3 regions of the uncultured Zhongshania sp. genome follow, and region 1 is predicted to be linked to each of the others. Evidence: predicted binding sites of a transcription regulator. Region 1 holds the regulator's gene; each other region holds the start of a gene.
The links. Region 1 encodes FNR, which switches genes on or off when oxygen is low (the NO sensors DNR and NnrR bind a similar motif). Its sites were predicted from a motif close to TTGATNNNNATCAA; they were not measured.
Positions count from the first base shown of each region.

Region 2: a site for FNR is predicted at 2,885-2,898, ahead of AAC007_RS08760 (acetyl-CoA hydrolase/transferase C-terminal domain-containing protein). Genes of this name have one in related genera too.
Region 3: a site for FNR is predicted at 2,764-2,777, ahead of AAC007_RS10300 (hemerythrin domain-containing protein). Genes of this name have one in related genera too.

Region 1 is NZ_CAXBHN010000021.1:18,428-24,365, forward strand. It holds gene AAC007_RS14430 (hemerythrin domain-containing protein) at 1-144, shown strand, start outside; gene hemN (oxygen-independent coproporphyrinogen III oxidase) at 147-1,559, shown strand; gene fnr (fumarate/nitrate reduction transcriptional regulator Fnr) at 1,707-2,456, shown strand; gene AAC007_RS14445 (Yip1 family protein) at 2,596-3,207, shown strand; gene ccoN (cytochrome-c oxidase, cbb3-type subunit I) at 3,268-4,701, shown strand; gene ccoO (cytochrome-c oxidase, cbb3-type subunit II) at 4,698-5,306, shown strand; gene AAC007_RS14460 (CcoQ/FixQ family Cbb3-type cytochrome c oxidase assembly chaperone) at 5,322-5,513, shown strand; gene ccoP (cytochrome-c oxidase, cbb3-type subunit III) at 5,506-5,938, shown strand, end outside.
Region 2 is NZ_CAXBHN010000007.1:136,960-142,897, reverse strand. It holds gene AAC007_RS08765 (hypothetical protein) at 64-420, opposite strand; gene AAC007_RS08760 (acetyl-CoA hydrolase/transferase C-terminal domain-containing protein) at 703-2,838, opposite strand; gene AAC007_RS08755 (SDR family oxidoreductase) at 3,129-3,929, shown strand; gene AAC007_RS08750 (chemotaxis response regulator protein-glutamate methylesterase) at 4,012-5,121, opposite strand; gene AAC007_RS08745 (methyl-accepting chemotaxis protein) at 5,268-5,938, opposite strand, start outside.
Region 3 is NZ_CAXBHN010000010.1:36,288-42,225, forward strand. It holds gene AAC007_RS10285 (cation transporter) at 592-1,203, opposite strand; gene AAC007_RS10290 (thioredoxin family protein) at 1,308-1,541, opposite strand; gene AAC007_RS10295 (permease) at 1,552-2,535, opposite strand; gene AAC007_RS10300 (hemerythrin domain-containing protein) at 3,003-3,911, shown strand; gene AAC007_RS10305 (diguanylate cyclase) at 4,244-5,374, opposite strand; gene AAC007_RS10310 (TetR/AcrR family transcriptional regulator) at 5,535-5,938, opposite strand, start outside.

The DNA of each region.
Region 1 (5,938 bases):
TTCAACGAACAGGACTGGCAAACCGTTAACGAGGCCTTGCGAGGAAATCAGGCAAATCATGAAGTCCCCACTCAGTCAGAGTACATCGATAGATCTGAGCAACTAAACCAAAGCCATATCTTAACCAGTATCGGATTGCATTAAGTATGGCCAGTATCGCGACACCCACGGAACCACGCGCTAGCGCTGTGCGTGGACCGGATCCCAGCTTGATTGCAAAATACAGTACGCAGGGACCTCGCTATACCTCCTACCCAACCGCTCTAGAGTTTAGCGAGCAATTTACGGTTGCGGATTACGAGCAGCATTTAGATACCGCTCGCAACGACGCCGCGCCCCTGTCGCTTTACGTGCACGTGCCTTTCTGTCGATGGCTTTGCTACTACTGCGGCTGCAATAAAGTGGTGACTAAAAAATCGGGGGCTGGCCGAGAATATCTAGACCATATTGCCATCGAAATTGCGCTTTTATCCCAGCGCATTGGCAACACGCGGCAAGTGTCTCAGTTGCACTTTGGCGGGGGCACTCCCACCTACCTCGACGACGCCGAACTAACTGAATTAATTCACTTATTAGCCTGCCACTTTAATTTAGGCGACGGTAAACAGCGGGAATACAGTATTGAAATTGATCCGCGTACCGTAACGCCAGATCGACTAGCGCTGCTGCGTGGTCTGGGCTTTAATCGTCTGAGTTTTGGTATCCAGGACACTGACCCCGACGTACAGCGGGCCATCAATCGAACCCAGCGAACAGAGCAAATTACAGAACTTGTCGGCGCGGCCAGATCCTATCGTTTCAGCTCAATTAGCTTTGATCTCATCTACGGCTTGCCAAAGCAAAACTGCGATACCTTGAACCGCACCCTGGATGACGTCATTGCACTGCTGCCAGATCGAATTGCCCTGTATCACTACGCGCACTTACCCACGCGATTTCCGGCCCAACGTGCCATCGAAAAACACACGCTCCCCAGCAGTGTAGAAAAACTCGCCATGCTCCGCCTTGCCAATGAGAGCTTAATTGAGGCGGGCTATATATACATCGGTATGGATCATTTTGTTCGTCCCAATGATGAACTTGCCCGCTGCCAAAAAGAGGGGCATTTGCAGCGCAACTTCCAAGGGTATTCAACAACACTAGCACCAGACGTACTGGGCATCGGCGTATCTGCCATTAGTGCCATCGGCGACTGCTACGCCCAAAACAGCAAAGATCTAACGGATTACTATCGCCAACTGGACGCAGGCCAACTCCCCGTTGACAAAGGCCTCATCAAATCCCCGGAAGATCAACTGCGCGCCTACGTCATTATGCAGCTGGCCTGTAATCTCAACATCTCTACTCAGGTTTTTGCCGAAAAATTTAACATATCATTCTGGGAGAAGTTCGCCGATATTCAGCCGAAACTTGAGGAGATGCAGCAAGATGGCTTAGTCATCATCGAACACGCGGGTATCACCGTCACCGAACTCGGCCGAATGATGTTACGGAATGTATGTATGGTGTTTGACCAATACTTAAAAACTCAGACGCAAAGCTATTCCAAAACGATTTAAGCGGCGGTGCTTAAAAGCCATTACTGATTTAATGAATACAGCGAGCATGGATTAAATCAGACTAAACACTTGAATTTTTACCGCAATGACGTGAGAGTAGGTATCATCCTGTGCTATCAAACACGCAACAAGGGAATGCCTACCGTGATTGCCGTCAGCAAGCAAAACGCGCCGTCAAACAAAAACTGCCCGCACAATGCCGCAATCAACTGCACCAGCTGCCGCTTGAGTGCGATTTGCCTACCACTCGCATTAGCGCAGGAAGAAATTGTTCAACTAGATGAAATAGTGCAGCGTGGCCGTCCGCTGCAGAAAGGCCAACACCTCTACCGTGAAAACGATATTTTCACGTCAGTATTTGCGGTGCGATCTGGCTCTGTTAAGGCCTATAGCGTGTCAGATAGCGGCGAAGAACAAGTCAGTGGATTTTACCTGCCCGGCGAAATAATTGGCATGGATGGTATTGGTCACAACCGCTATGCCAACTCGGCGGTCGCCATGGAAGTGTCTGCCATCTGTGAGATTCCCTTTTCAAATGTAGAAGACCTGAGCGCTAAGCTCCCGAATTTGCAAAAGCATTTTTTCAAGCTACTTAGTCAGGAAATCGTTGAAGATCAGCGTCACATTACCATGCTGAGCAAACACACCGCCGACGAGCGAGTAGCCGCGCTTCTTGTTAGTATTTCTGCGCGCAATGCCCGTCGCAATTTATCACCATTAAATTTCCGCCTGCCCATGTCCCGCACCGATATCGGTAATTTCCTCGGCCTGACCATAGAGACGGTAAGCCGCGTATTCAGCCGTTTTGCCAAACAGGGGCTGATTTTAATTGATAAAAAAGAGCTCGAGGTTGTAGACATCGACGAATTGAAACGCATTGCCTCACTCGGGCATTAATTGATTAATTTAACGCCCGGCAAGTAGAGTCAAAATTATTATTGCCCAAACAAGCAATTAGTTGACGTAGATCAAAAGACCCGCTCACCCTATTGGCTATCCTGCCAGATATCACTGGATGATCTTAAGAGAGCGAACCGTGGCGACTTTTGTTAGCAACCCATTTGGATTTCTATTTAACCCCCGCGATCAGTGGCATGCGGTAAGTCGTTTACCGAATTCAGCGCTGGCCAGCAAGCTGCTGTACTCCGTCATTCTGGCTATAGGCCCGTCACTGGCGTGGTACTACGGCGTCACCAAGCAAGGCTGGACCGTCGGTGACGGTGAAATTGTGCTGATGACCGAAGCCAGCGCAATGCGGATTGTAATCGCGTTTTACCTTGTCATGCTGGCCTCCCTCGCCATCATTGGCTACTTCATTCACTGGATGGCCGAAACCTACGGCAGCAATTCTTCGATGACGAAAGGCATGGTGGTGGCCAGCTACACCGCCACGCCCCTTTTTATCGTGGGACTGTGCGGCTTCTACCCCATTTTTTGGCTAGACATGTTACTGGGGATCGCGGGCTTAAGCTGGGCCGTCTACCTCTTGTATATCGGCATTCCCACCGTCATGGATATTCCCGCCGAGCGCGGTTTTCTTTACGCGTCCGCCGTGGTTGGGGTGTGCATGGTGATTTTCATGGCTCTCATGGGCGGTGTTGTGATGCTTTGGGAAATAGGCTTGGCGCCCGTTTTTATCGACGGCTAGCGGCAAAATCACTAGCTGAATTTAACGATCTTTCTGTACTTTACGACCTAAGGAATCCATATGGACTCTCAACTCCAGCAACCCCAGTACGATTATCGCGCCGTGAAAATGTTCACGGTGATGGCCGTCGTCTGGGGCATTGTCGGTATGACAGTAGGGGTTTTGCTGGCGGCCCAATTGGTCTGGCCGGCACTTAACTTTGAAACCTCTTGGCTCAGTTTTGGCCGACTGCGACCACTGCACACCAATGCGGTGATTTTTGCCTTCGGCGGTTGCGCTTTAATGGGCTCGTCTTTTTTTGTGGTGCAGCGCACCTGCCAAGCGCGCCTCGTTGGCGGTCCGCTCATCCCTTTCGTATTCTGGGGCTGGCAGCTGGTCATTGTATTGGCGGCCATCTCGCTGCCAATGGGTTACACCACCTCCAAAGAATACGCCGAATTAGAGTGGCCGATTGATATCTTAATCACCATCGTCTGGGTCGCCTACGCCATTGTGTTTTTCGGCACCATCATGAAACGCCAAATGCGCCATATCTATGTGGCCAACTGGTTCTACGGCGCCTTCATTGTCACCGTCGCGGTGCTCCATATTGTGAATAGCCTGGCGGTTCCCGTCAGCCTGACCAAGTCATACTCGGTATACGCTGGCGCAGTCGATGCCATGGTGCAGTGGTGGTACGGCCACAACGCGGTGGGATTTTTCTTAACCGCGGGTTTCCTGGGAATGATGTACTACTTTGTCCCCAAACAGGCTGAGCGTCCGGTCTATTCCTATCGTTTATCTATTGTGCACTTTTGGGCTCTGATCGCCGTTTATATTTGGGCTGGTCCTCACCATTTGCACTACACCGCCCTGCCCGATTGGGCGCAGAGCTTAGGTATGGTGATGTCGCTGATTCTGTTGGCGCCGTCGTGGGGCGGTATGATCAACGGCATAATGACGCTGTCCGGTGCCTGGCATAAATTGCGCACCGACCCCATTCTGCGTTTTCTCATTGTGTCACTGTCCTTCTACGGTATGTCTACCTTCGAAGGCCCAATGATGTCGATCAAGACGGTTAACTCACTTTCTCACTACACAGACTGGACCATCGGCCACGTTCACTCCGGCGCGCTAGGTTGGGTGGCCATGATCTCAATTGGCACCATCTACCATTTAATACCGGTGTTATTCGACAAGGCTAAAATGTACAGCATCCCCGCTATCAACTTGCACTTTTGGCTGTCCACCATCGGCACCGTGCTCTACATCGCCTCAATGTGGGTGAACGGCATTATTCAGGGCTTGATGTGGCGTGCCTACAACAGCGACGGCAGTTTGACTTACACCTTTGTGGAGTCTGTTGTAGCCAGCCAAGCTGGATTTATTGTGCGCTTCTTCGGTGGCAGCATATTCCTGATCGGCATGTTGGTGATGGCGTGGAATGTGTGGCAGACCATCCGCAATGGCGACGACTTGGCTGTGGTTGAAAGCTCAGCGGAGGTGACAGCATGAATCACGATTTAGTAGAAAAAAATATTGGCTTGATGATCGTCTTTATCATCATCGCCATCAGCTTTGGCGCTCTGGTTGAACTCGTGCCCTTAGCGTTTTTAAAAGAAACCACCGAGCCAATAAAAGGACTCAAGCCCCTCAACGCGATGCAATTAACCGGTCGCGACATTTACATACGCGAAGGCTGCACCGTGTGTCACTCGCAAATGGTGCGCCCGCTGCGCTCAGAAACCGAGCGCTACGGTCACTATTCCGTTGCTGGTGAAGGTGTTTATGAGCATCCTTTTTTGTGGGGTTCGAAACGCACCGGGCCTGATCTGGCGCGAGTAGGCGAGCGCTACAGCAACGAGTGGCATCGCGCCCATTTATTTAACCCGCGCGACGTAGTACCCGAGTCCATTATGCCCTCCTACCCTTGGCTATTTAACAATGACATCGATGGCGAGATGGTCGGTAAAAAAATGGCGGCGCTGCGCAAAGTGGGTGTGCCCTATACCGACGCCGATATTGAAGGCGCCGCAGACCAAGTGGCGGGCATGAAAGAAATCGATGCGGTCATTGCCTATTTGCAGCAACTCGGCACGCTGCTCAAGTACAAGCGCTAGGCGGAGAAAGAACACATGGATCAAGACAGTCTAAGAGCAATTGCGACACTGCTGGTATTTCTGGCTTTTATCGGCCTGAGTTTTAGCGTCTTCCGCAAAAGTCGCAAAACCTATTTTGAAGACGCCGCCCTGCTGCCTTTTTTAGCAGACGATCCCACTGGCAAACCGAAGTTCGGTGCCAAGCCTGCGGAGAAGCACGATGAGTAATTTTTGGAGCATGTGGATCATCGTACTGACCACAATCACAATCGTTCTGATTGTGTGGCTGCTTTTCAGCAATCGCAAAATCACCAAGAGCGGAGAGAATCAAACCACCGGTCACGTCTACGACGGCATAGAAGAGTACGACAACCCTTTGCCGTCTTGGTGGATAAAGATGTTTGTTATCACCATCGTTTTTGCTATCGGCTACCTCATCGCGTATCCAGGCATGGGCAAGTTTCCCGGCTTGTTGCACTGGAGCTCCGTCGGAAAGTGGGAGAACGAAGTTCAGCAGGCCGAGCACGCCACCGAAGCACTCTATAAAAGCTTTATGGATAAAGATATCACCACCCTCGCCACCGACGGGAAAGCAATGCGCACCGCAAAACGTATTTTTGCCAATAACTGCGCAATATGCCACGGCGTGAATG
Region 2 (5,938 bases), on a different contig from region 1:
TGCAAAAAAGCCCTGATATCGCTATCAGGGCTTTTTTGTAGGCCGGCATTTCATTTTCAAAGCTTAAAAGGTCACTTGCGACACCTGATAAGCGGCACTGCTTTGCATCCCACAGGGATTAGCTATCTCTTGACTTGCTCCGGGGCTGACCACAAAAGATTGCACACTCATCACCGATTTATTGTTTAGGTCTTCTTTATAATAACTAAAAACGCCACTCACTTTAGTATCACACACATTGTGAACAGTGAAACGCGTAGAGACTTTGTGATGGTTAAAATAGGAACAACTCGATTGTTCGGATGTCGCGGGAAACTCCTGCACATTCCAATCTAAACAACTTTCTGGTTCGGCAAATACCGACATAGCCGACACACTGAAAAATGAGCAGAGTACATAGCTTGCTAATTTATTATTCACGATAAACACCTACTGGGCTTAAAACGTTACTACCTAACTTATGCTCAAATTTTCTTTCGAAATATTCCCTAAGCGGTAATAACAAAGATCCTGACATGTACAATAGTTAATCTTGAGCCCAATTGGGAGTGCGTATAAGCCACTAAGCACACATTAATATTCTATTTATTTTTATAAAAATCAAAGCCTTACGATTATTTAATAGCGTATTTTCAGCTCTAACAAAGGTTTAGATTTGTGACGCCCATCGCAATTAATCTAAACCGTTAGAGGTGAAACACTCTACTTTTTATTCCTTGAGCCTTGTATCAAACGTTTTAATACACGGTCTTTGCCACTTAAGGAGCCGCTCAAGCGCAGTACCTCTAAAACACGATTTACAGAATCTGTATTTTTGCCGCCGCGCAGTAAGGTGCTCATTTTCTGCATTGTGGACAACTGCGCCAATGATTTTAAGGTCTTCGCCGCCGTTAATTCATCTTCGCTAAAGTCACAGCCAAATGGATATGCGGGCATCATCCCCTTTGCACGCGCCCACTCAACATTGGCACGGATTACATGGGGGAAGTTTTGTCGAAAAACAGAGGGCACTTCAAAGCTAGCCGACAATTTACCCGCAGCCTTTGCCTCGGCCACTAATTCAGCTTGAAAGCGCGAGTCGGCGATATTAATTAGAGCGACGCAAACTTCCTCATCAGTTTTAGAACGCAAGTCGGCAATGCCGTATTCGGTAACGACAATATCGCGCAAATGCCGGGGAATGGTACACGCTCCATAGTGGCTAACAATATTTGATACCGCCTTACCACCCTGTGAGCGGCTGGCGCGAATCATCAGCACCGATCGTCCATTATCCAGTTGGTGCGCCATCGCCACAAAATTGTACTGACCTCCGACGCCAGATAACACCTGGCCGTTTTCAAGTGTGTCCGACGCGACCGCACCATTAAGGCTGACATTTAAACCGGTGTTAATAAAGCGTGCTGACTGTCGTTGTGCTTTGTATAAGCGCGGGTTTTGATCTAATTGATTAATTTTTTCAACGCTGCACATCGCTAGTTTGCGACGTTCCGTTTCAGGCATATCGCGCAAGCTACGATAAAAGTCACCGCTGCCAAGAAAGAAGCCACCGTGCATCACTTTGCCATTGCGCAACTGCGTTCCTAGGCAGTATGTCGCCATAAACTGCTGGCTGTCAGGATTGGCCATATTGGCAGAACAAAAATCACCCTGCGGCGTATACAGCTTACCTTCGCTGTATCGGCAACTCTCGTTGAAGAAACCGTGGTATTGCAGTGTATCGAAATCCTTGCCCCGCAACTCTCTTACGCCCAGCTCCGCCAAGGCGGGCAAACACTCCGAACTCAGTGCTAACGGGTCGCAGCCGCCAATATTAATCAGCTGCTGCAAGGCCCAAAAGTCATAGACAGGTCGCTTCAATACACCGGCTTCGAAAAGGTGAAGAAAGCCCTCTACAAACATTTCTGTGGCACCGTACAAGCCTTCTTCAAATGGTTCGCGACCACCAATGGCATCCACCAGATCTGCGCTGTGTTCATCGACACCAAATCGTTGTAGTAATTCGAGATAACTGGCATTTTGCTGATGCCTTAGCAGCGCCGACTGCACAATCGCGTCACCCATCGCACCGATACCCAACTGCAGCGTTCCGCCATCGGCAATCAGGGCACTGGCACGTAAACCAATGGCATAGTCGGTGTCAGGAATAGGCGGTAATCGCGGTACCTGAAACAGGCCGTGGCACTCACTGTTTGTTATCGCAAGAAAATCAAACTGGGACGCATTCACTTCCGCATCGCCATACATAAAAGGCAAATCTGGGTGCACAACACCAATTGCGATATAGGGTCGCCCCTCTTTTTTAAGTCGAGAAACAACTTCTGCAGAGGTATCCGGATTACAACTCATACTCAGCGCATCACCTTCCTGCGCCAACATTTGAATAACCACATTACAGCCCCGCGCCACGACATCTCTTGCGGCATGAGTGTAATTAGAACTTATATAATGTCTCTGCGCCGAGAGATGCCCTAAGCGGCTGCCTGCCTTAAAATAAAATTCACAGACCCTTATGTTGGCTGGTGTTTCTCCGCTGCGCTCAGCTTGTAAATACAGCGGCTCACGATAATTCGCATATAGGCGGTCGAACACTGGGTTGAGTAAACGGCCCCGAATGGCATCTGCCTCGCTAGGCCGCTCTAAACTAAGAGCAGTTAAAATTGTTAAGGAAATACTCGGCTCAGCGCACGCCCGCCGATATAGCGCATCTATCAGCTCTACCGGCTTTCCCAGGCCCAAAGGCATAGCAACGCGCAGATCTTTCCCTAATCGAGCAATAATTTGCTCAACACAATGGTCGATTTCGACCATATTAAGTTCGGTTCTCGACTGTGACATGCAAGCTCCTTAGTGCTGAGTGTTTACTGCACGATACGCAGCCAGCTTAATATACGTCAAGATAGAGTCAGGCAGTGATTTATAAGAGCTATCAAAACATCGTCCGAGCATCCGCATAAGGTACGTTCCGCATTAAAGCCCATTGAACCGTTAACGAATCGATCTCGATTTGCCGCAATACATTAACGAGCCGGCGCGCTAAACTTAGTTGCTAACCTCACTGCCGAAGCAACAAAAAATTGACTAATTCGCGAAAAACCTAGAATCAGGAATTACCGCGGGGAATTGAAATGGAAATCGACAATAAAACCGTTTGGATTACTGGCGCAAGTTCGGGGATTGGCCTTGAGCTCTGCCGACAGCTCGCGGCAAAAGGCGCGCGGATTGTTTTATCTGCAAGGCGCAAAGATACTCTCGTTGAAATTGCAAAATCTCTGCCGGGCGGCTTAACCCGGCACTGGGTTGTGCCGCTGGATTTAGCGGTCGCTGACGACACTCTTGTCACATTTGTGCAAGGCCAATTAGCCGAGATCGGGCCAGTCCATATACTGATCAATAATGGCGGTATCTCCCAGCGTTCACTATTTATTGATACCGACTTATTCGTGTATCGGAAACTGATGGAAGTGAACTATCTGGGATCGGTTGCCATGACCAAGGCCTTACTGCCAAATATGCTCGCTCAGCAAAATGGCATGATTGTCAGTATAAGCAGCGTGGCCGGCAAAGTCGGCACCAAGTTACGCAGTGGCTATTCAGGTGCTAAGTTCGCCGTGGTAGGGTTTATGGATTGCCTGCGGGCTGAAACCGCGGAACACGGCGTTCACTGCCTGACAATCTGCCCAGGCTCCATTCAAACCAATATCGCCATTAACGCCCTGAATGCCAGTGGCGATGCACAAAATAAAAATGACGATTCCATTATCAATGGCATGGCCGTGGAAGAATGCGTGCGAGACATTATCAAGGCAATGATCAATGAACGTGACGAAGTGATTATTGGTAAAGGTTTCAGCGGGCTGGCGCCGACTATAAAGCGATTTTTCCCAGGTTTATTCAATCGTATTTCGGCTAAGACAGAGTATCGTTAGCGGAAATCAACCTAAACTTCCTAAAGTGCGGTATCACAATTGCTTATAAGCAATCACAGCAGCCACCAAAAAAAGTGTGTGCTCAACGATGCGGCTCATAAAGACTAATGATTCGCGCGGCGATTTTGGGTAAGGTGAGCACCTCGTCAACGGCACCTACCGCAACAGCAGCTCCCGGCATCCCCCATACCACAGAAGACGCTTCATCTTGTACCAGCGTGCTCGCACCGGCTTCATGCATCGCTCGCATTCCCTCTGCGCCATCCTTACCCATCCCAGTGAGAATTACACCTACCGCATTTTTACCAACATACTTGGCTACTGAGTGAAATAGCACGTCTACCGAAGGACGGTGGCGGTTTACCGGATCGTGATCACTCAAAACACAGTAATAACGCGCGCCATCTCGGCGAAGACTTAAGTGAAAATCACCCGGTGCAATATAGGCGTGGCCATGCAATACCCGCTGCCCATCTTGAGCCTCGCAGACGGTCATCGCGCTGCACTTATTCATTCGCTCTGCAAACGGGCCGCTAAACATGCCGGGAATATGTTGAACAATTACCGTACCGGGTGTGTCAATTGGCAGACGTTCCAATACTTCACGAATAGCTTCTGTGCCGCCGGTTGACGCGCCGATCGCAATGATCTGATCGGTGGTTTTAAAATGTAAGTTACTTGCAATATTCGGTGTGCCCACAGGCGAAATAAAGGTTTCGCTGCAGCGCCTTGCTTTGCTATCCACCAATTTGGTGACCGTGGCAAAACGAGCGACCTTAACTTTCTCGATAATTTCGCTGGCGTATTCCTTTAATTTACTCGCTATATCAATTTCGGGTTTACTGACAAAGTCGACCGCACCTAACTCCAGTGCCTCCAAGGTAACCGAGGCATTTTTTTGTGTAAGCGACGACACCATCACGACCGGCATCGGCCGTAAACGCATTAAATTGCGCAAAAACTGGAGGCCGTCCATCTTTGGCATTTCAACATCTAAGGTGAGCACATCAGGGTTGAGAAGCTTAATTTTTTCACGTGCGATATAGGGGTCAGACGCAACGCCGACAACCTCAATTTCAGGGTCGGAACTTAGAATCTCTGACAAAACATGACGCATTAGCGCCGAGTCGTCGATCACTAAGACTTTAATGCGCGGCTTTTCGCCGTCATTTGGCGTGACTGAGCTCAACATAGATCCTCCAGAACACACAGCCTACGTATCTGAGAGACCAAAAAACGAATCTGAGTCAATTACGTTCGAAAATGCGCATTCAATAACGGGAGCACAAAGGCAGCAGCGGCCCCACTTTGTCTGGGTACGCTGCTACTGACTAGTACTTAAAATTCTTCCCAATCATCACTATGGTCATTGCTTGCCATTTTACGAACTGGTGGCAATTTGGCTGGTGCCGGCTTAGTCCGAGGCACAATCCGATGTACATCACCGCCGCGACTTTCGACTTGTTTACTTGCTGGCGCAGACTTTGAAATCACCGGCGAAACATCGTTGTCAGACGTTTTAAAGTATGTCATTTGATCTGCCAGACCGCGCGACAAGGTGTCCATCGATTGGCTAGCCGCCGCTGCTTGCTCAACAAGTGCCGCATTTTCCTGCGTCACTTTGTCCATCTCTGAAATCGCTTTATTCACCTGCTCGATACCTGAAGATTGCTCTTGGCTTGCAAGCGCAATCTCAGCAATAATATCCGACACTTTTTTAACACTGCTCACGATCTCGCCAAGGGTAGAACCCGACTCATCGATCAGTTTGGTACCCTCATCAACTTTCTCAACGCTATCTTTAATCAGGGTTTTTATCTCTTTAGCCGCTTGCGCACTGCGCTGTGCTAAATTTCGCACTTCAGACGCGACAACCGCAAATCCTCTGCCCTGCTCCCCAGCCCGTGCCGCTTCTACTGCTGCGTTTAGCGCGAGCAAGTTCGTCTGGAAAGCAATTTCGTCGATCACACCAATGATGTCAGATATGCGTTTGGACGAAGAATTAATCT
Region 3 (5,938 bases), on a different contig from region 1:
TATGCTCATTACTCATAACGCCGCACGCAAAATCGCGCTTTAGCACCGCCAGCACGCAGGGCGATGCGGTATTTGATTATTACATGTTGTCATTATTAAACGGGTACTGTTTTAAAACATCTTGCTGATGCCGTTCTTTTCTCTTAATCCATTCAAGGTTAATGGCTTGCAATAGATCTATTTCTTTTGCGAACCACAACCTTCTTGAATCTTCGCCATCTACTTTACGTTCCAATTCCCTGTCTCTGGCTGGCCCACATTACCGGATACCAACCAATAAAGAAGCTGGTCAATATTATTGGTTTTACATCTCTCAAACTCAGAGCCTATTTCAGTGGCCACAAAATGATATTCGCCTCTGACCATTTCTTCATGTGGCGCGCCGGCACGAGTTGCGGAACTAGCGGCTAAAATTAATGCGCAGGCTTGCTGTCACCGCATAACGTTTACCCCAATGCCTCTTACTCATTTTGAATATGTTTGATGCTACTCATAGACACGTAACGCTTGATCTTAGCGGCGATTGAGGCGATGCCTGTTTTTGCGGCAGCTAAAATGGGCAGCGGGTCAAGCGTCGCTTGTAACGATTTGTTAGGTACCAATTTCACCTTGCCTCGATGAACGTGCCTCCTGAAGGATTTTTAAGCCGCCTCGAACCACCACAGTCGCAATAACCGCGCCGACCAGTAGGTCGGGGTATCGGCTACCGAGCATCCAAACTAGCGCACCTGACACTATGACTCCGATATTCACAATCACGTCGTTAGTCGAAAAAATCCATGAAGCACGCATATGCACGCCACCATTTCGATGTTTGGAAATTAGCAGGAGGCAAGTTATGTTGGCGACTAAAGCACCTAGGCCAACTGACATGATTAGGATGCTTTGGGGCTCACTTCCAAGGAAATGGCGCCGCACCACATCAAATAGGACTCCGACTCCCAAAATGATTTGCAGCCAACCGCTAAGCGTCGCGGCCCTGGCTTGTCGGGTAATGCCTTTACCGACGACGTAGAGCGAAATGCCGTAAACGGCTGCGTCCGCCAGCATGTCCAATGAATCTGCGATAAGCCCAGTTGACTGGGCAATAACGCCCAAAACCGCTTCGATTAAGAACATCGCGCCGTTTATTATCAGGAGATAGGTGAGCGTGGTACGCTCCAGCTTTTCTGCTTGTTCGGTGCCACAGTCGCAGTCAGACATTCGGTGCTCCGGAGTGGTTTAGTTTTGCTGCCTAACCCGCCAGATTTTGCGCGCTCGGCGCCTTAGGCGCGTAGCTCATTGACTTATTAGGTATTTCCACTGAGCTACTTTAGCCATTGCTCTACTTTTTTCCTATCAGGTACAGATCCTGAGTGCATCAGCTGGTTATCTACAACTACCGCCGGTGTTTTCATTACGCCGTATTCGAGCATGACTTGGGGGCTCGACTCCTTGACGACGTTAACCTGAACTCCACAATCATTGGCAACCACCTGAATAAGCTCCGCGACCTTGATGCATTTTGAGCAGCCACTCCCAAGCACTTTAATTTCTTTCACAAGCTTCTCCTTAAAATATAGAGGCCATATTTACCAGCCAGCCGACCAGGGTAAATGACATTAGTAAGAGGAAAAAAATAATAGCCAATAATTTCCACGTCATTACCTGTTTCAACAAGATAAATTCTGGAAAACTCGCTGCGACTGTACTCATACAGAATGCCAATGTCGTGCCGACAGGAAGCCCCTTTACGATTAAACTTTCCATCACAGGAATGACACCCGTGGCATTTGAATACAAAGGAATACCCGCCAGGACGGCAACTGGTACAGACCACCACTGGCCACTTCCCAAATTTTCTTCAAACCATGTACCGGGAACAAAGCCATGTAAGGCCGCACCTAATCCAACCCCAACAAACACCCACTTCCATACGCGACTTAAAATATCCAACAATTCGGTCTTGGCAAATTCATGGCGCTCCGAAAATGAAAGTATAGGTCTATGACTGTACTCACCATCTGAAGTTGTCGCCGTCTCATAAGCTTTTAGTGCAAAAGGCTGCAGAAGCTTTTCTGCGTGAATTAGATCAAGAAAGACACCACCTATAATACCGATGAGCATTCCAACCAAGACATAAACAATGGTTATCTCCCAACCAACCAAACTCAATAACAGCAAAACCGCGACTTCATTAATAAGCGGCGAAGTTAAAAGAAATGACATTGTAATACCGACCGGAACACCTGCAGAAGTAAAGCCAAGAAACACCGGTATGCTTGAGCAGGAGCAGAAGGGGGTTATCGCGCCGAATGTCGAGCCCATTAGATACCCAAAGAATTTGTTATTTTTTGCCAAGTAATCACGCACCCTCTCGATATCGAGGGACGCCCTAACAAGAGCAATGACATAAATCATCACGATCAAAAGGAAAAATATCTTTGTTGTATCCTCGACGAAGAAGTGGGCAGCCCCTCCAATCTTAGAGTCTGGCACTAGACCAAACACCCCGTAAACGAGCCAATCAGCTAATTTTGTAAAAATGGATAACATGATATTCCCGATATAGCGTAACGTTTACATAAGGGGAGCGATGTAAGAAGCCTTCCAGTGAGCGACAGCAAAAGACTTCATGTGCTTGTTAGATTTGAAGCACACGCTCCAGACCATCCCAAGAGAATTTGGCTGGAGCATGGGCAAAAGGAGTTTCCGAGCCCAGTTCACTTGACCACTACACACCGCCTTATAGCTCTATACTATTGCTTTGCAGTCTTGCCCTGTTTGATCTATATCAAAGACCACTAAGCGTCGCCTGCTTAATATGATAGTCATCGGGCTGGTGGGATTTTCTAGTACTCACTATGCACCGCCTTATTCATCTGGGAAGCGCTAGGTAGTGAGAAGCTCCTTGTCTTTGCGCAATGCCAGCGCGGTTTTATGTCAGTTTTCTGTGCTGGCGCGGATGTAGTAACAACCACCAAACGATGTAATAACAATCACTAAACGTCGAGAGAGAGATCATGGTCAGTACTACCAGAAAAAATATTGATGCAAATCGTCAAAAAGTAATGCATCGCCTGCGTAGTGAGCACACGTATATCGGTACGTTGCGCGAAGCGATGTCAGTCGAAATTAACAAATTGACTCGTCGCACAGAACCAGATCTTGTGATGTTAAGAGATATGCTGCGTTACTTAATGGAGTATCCAGATGTACATCACCACCCACTAGAGGATCAGTTGTTTGCAAAGCTAGCTACACACCGTGATGGCGTGCGTTCAGAGGTTGTTGAGCTGCTGGCCGAGCATAAAGATTTGGCTCGCGAAAGTGTGCACCTGTATCACAAGTTAGATGCTTTGGTGCTAGGTGATGAAAAATTGCAAAAAAACCTGTTGCGGGCAAGTTTGACAGATTTTTTAGAGCTGTATGGTGAACACGTGCGCCGAGAGGAAACGATTGTTTTTCCTGCCGCTGAGGCGTTGTTAAGTCCTGAGGAGTGGCGCGACATTGCCCGCAAACTGCACACGATAGATGACCCCGTGTTCGGTATGAGCGTGAGTGAACAGTATGCACGGCTGCGCCGGCGAATATCCGAAGGAGTAGACGTTGCGGTAGCAAATGTTGTTATTTCAGAAATACTGGGGCTGTATGCGTTGATTGATGCTTTTGGTGCGGTCTCAGAAGGCGCCGAAGAATTAATGACATTTAATAGCCAGCAGCTTCGCGACTTCAAACGGGAAAATCGTATCTTATTCAGTGATTCTGAGTCTGTGGCGGAGGCCATAAGTAATGCTATAAAAGTGAACCGCAGACTGATTGGGAAAGGTTGGTCGCAGCGCCTCAAAATAGTGAAAAAAACTGCGCGCGCAGCTTATCTGCCGCTGGCGGAGAATGTCGGCGCGATTGCGAATTACAACGTTCGTGGGTAGTTAATACAAGGGCTAATTTATTAAGACAATGACTCCAAATTTCAATAAGCCAAGTCACTCCCCAGTGTGTTAATCAGGATAACTCTACTGTTCGAAGGCCAAAACAGTGACTGATCGCGAATGCTTTTCGGCCATCTCATGGGTAAACAGCTGGCCAAGTTATCGGTAAGGCAATCGGCTGAAATGAAAGGGCATGGCGTATATCAAACATTTTTTGTCAATTTATGATTCAAATTCGCGGTCAGTCTATGGGTGAATCAGCAAAATTCGGTTGCCACATGGGAATCAGAAATTAACAGATGTAAGAAGAGAGACTCGATCTAAAGGAAGGTTTACGCTGCACCAAGGGTCGGCACTGCTCCAGAATAAATGCCGTTCCTACCATGTCGTTTCGCATGGTACATATATTGATCCGCAGCTTCTATCAGCTGCTTACCATTGACGGCACTACCCCAGTCACTGGTGACGCCGATGCTAATAGGAATATCCAACTTAGTGCCTTTATAGCTAAACGGTCTTGAGATGGTTTTTTTCAATTTTTCAGCAACCGCGACCACTTGTTCATTTGAAACAACACCGGTAATCACGACAACAAACTCATCACCGCCGACTCGCGCAATCAAATCTTCTTCGCGCAGCATAGACCGAGCCCTTGCAACAACCTCAACAAGAATGGCATCTCCGGTAGCATGACCGTAGGTATCATTCACGTGCTTAAAGTTGTCGAGATCAATGAATACTACTCCCACGCTCTCATTGACACGCCGCCCTTTAAAAAGCGCGTACTCAAGCCTGTCTTCCAGCACATGAGGCCGCAGAGCTCCCGTTAGCGAATCTAAATTAGCCATTTTATACAACTCAGCTTGGGTCGCGGCTATCTCTTTAGCCAAACTCGTCACCACACTGGAAAGCCGACCGAAGGACGTAAATATGATAATAGGTAGCCATACAGCCACCACTAAATACGCTCCCCATGTGGTCATCGAATGCATATACGTATCGACACTAACGGAGGGGCTGAGTTGAAGTGTTCCAGACATGAAACCATAGGCGACCAGGCAGGTAACAGTCATTGCAGCGCACGCCAGTATTACCCCCACTCGGCAGGAATACAGCATTCCGCCCAGCAAGGCACTGGTGGCTAACCACCACGTCCCGGCACCAAGCATGCCAAAATTAAATAATCCGACTACGCCGATACACCACATCAGCAATATCAGCGACCAAAATTTAAATTGGTAAGACGTTTTTTTCGCGGACGCCCAAAGGAAAACGGCATAGGCGCCAATAATAAGATGTGCGCTATACATTGGCAGCCAGCCGGTAAGCACAGAGCGCAGGGCAGAAAGCGGTCCACCGACTGCACCAACCACTGCAAAGCAGAACAAAATTTGATTTAGCGCTTTGCATCGCGCATTCTCGATGACGACATACGGGTCGATTGGTTTGATGCTATTTATCATGCCCGGTGATCGCACTTTAACAGGGTGTAGGCCTTTTGATCGTATCCGAAAAACCTGAACACGTAGCTAGGTGTTTACCCTTACTTTATGCCCCAAACAGCGCAGCAAATTCACAACAATATGACAATGTCACCGAAGGCAGGAAAAGTGCTTGGGGAAATTAGCACCGATCGTCATCCAAAAGGTTTTTGATTAAGTCGGTAATAATTTTCACGCTCGCGGACTTACTCATTGCTTGACTGACATGGAGCCTATGCCAGAAGTCAAAAGACGCAATCGCATCTATTGCCTCACGTGTAGCTGCCGATACTTCCTTTAATTCGGGCAGCCAATTATCCAAGTCTATCCTCAATTTTTGTTGATTTTCATCGTAGCATTTTGTCAGTGTTGGCGAGCGCCAAAGCAAGGCACGCGTTGCCAGCATAACCGGCGACAAGGTGGTGTAGGCATTTGCGTGCCGCTCTATCGCATGCTGCAAGCGGGTATCTAGTGTGCCGCTCCGATCTCCACCACGGAACAAATCTAAATAATGCTCCCGAATCTGCGCATCCAGTTCATTGTAAA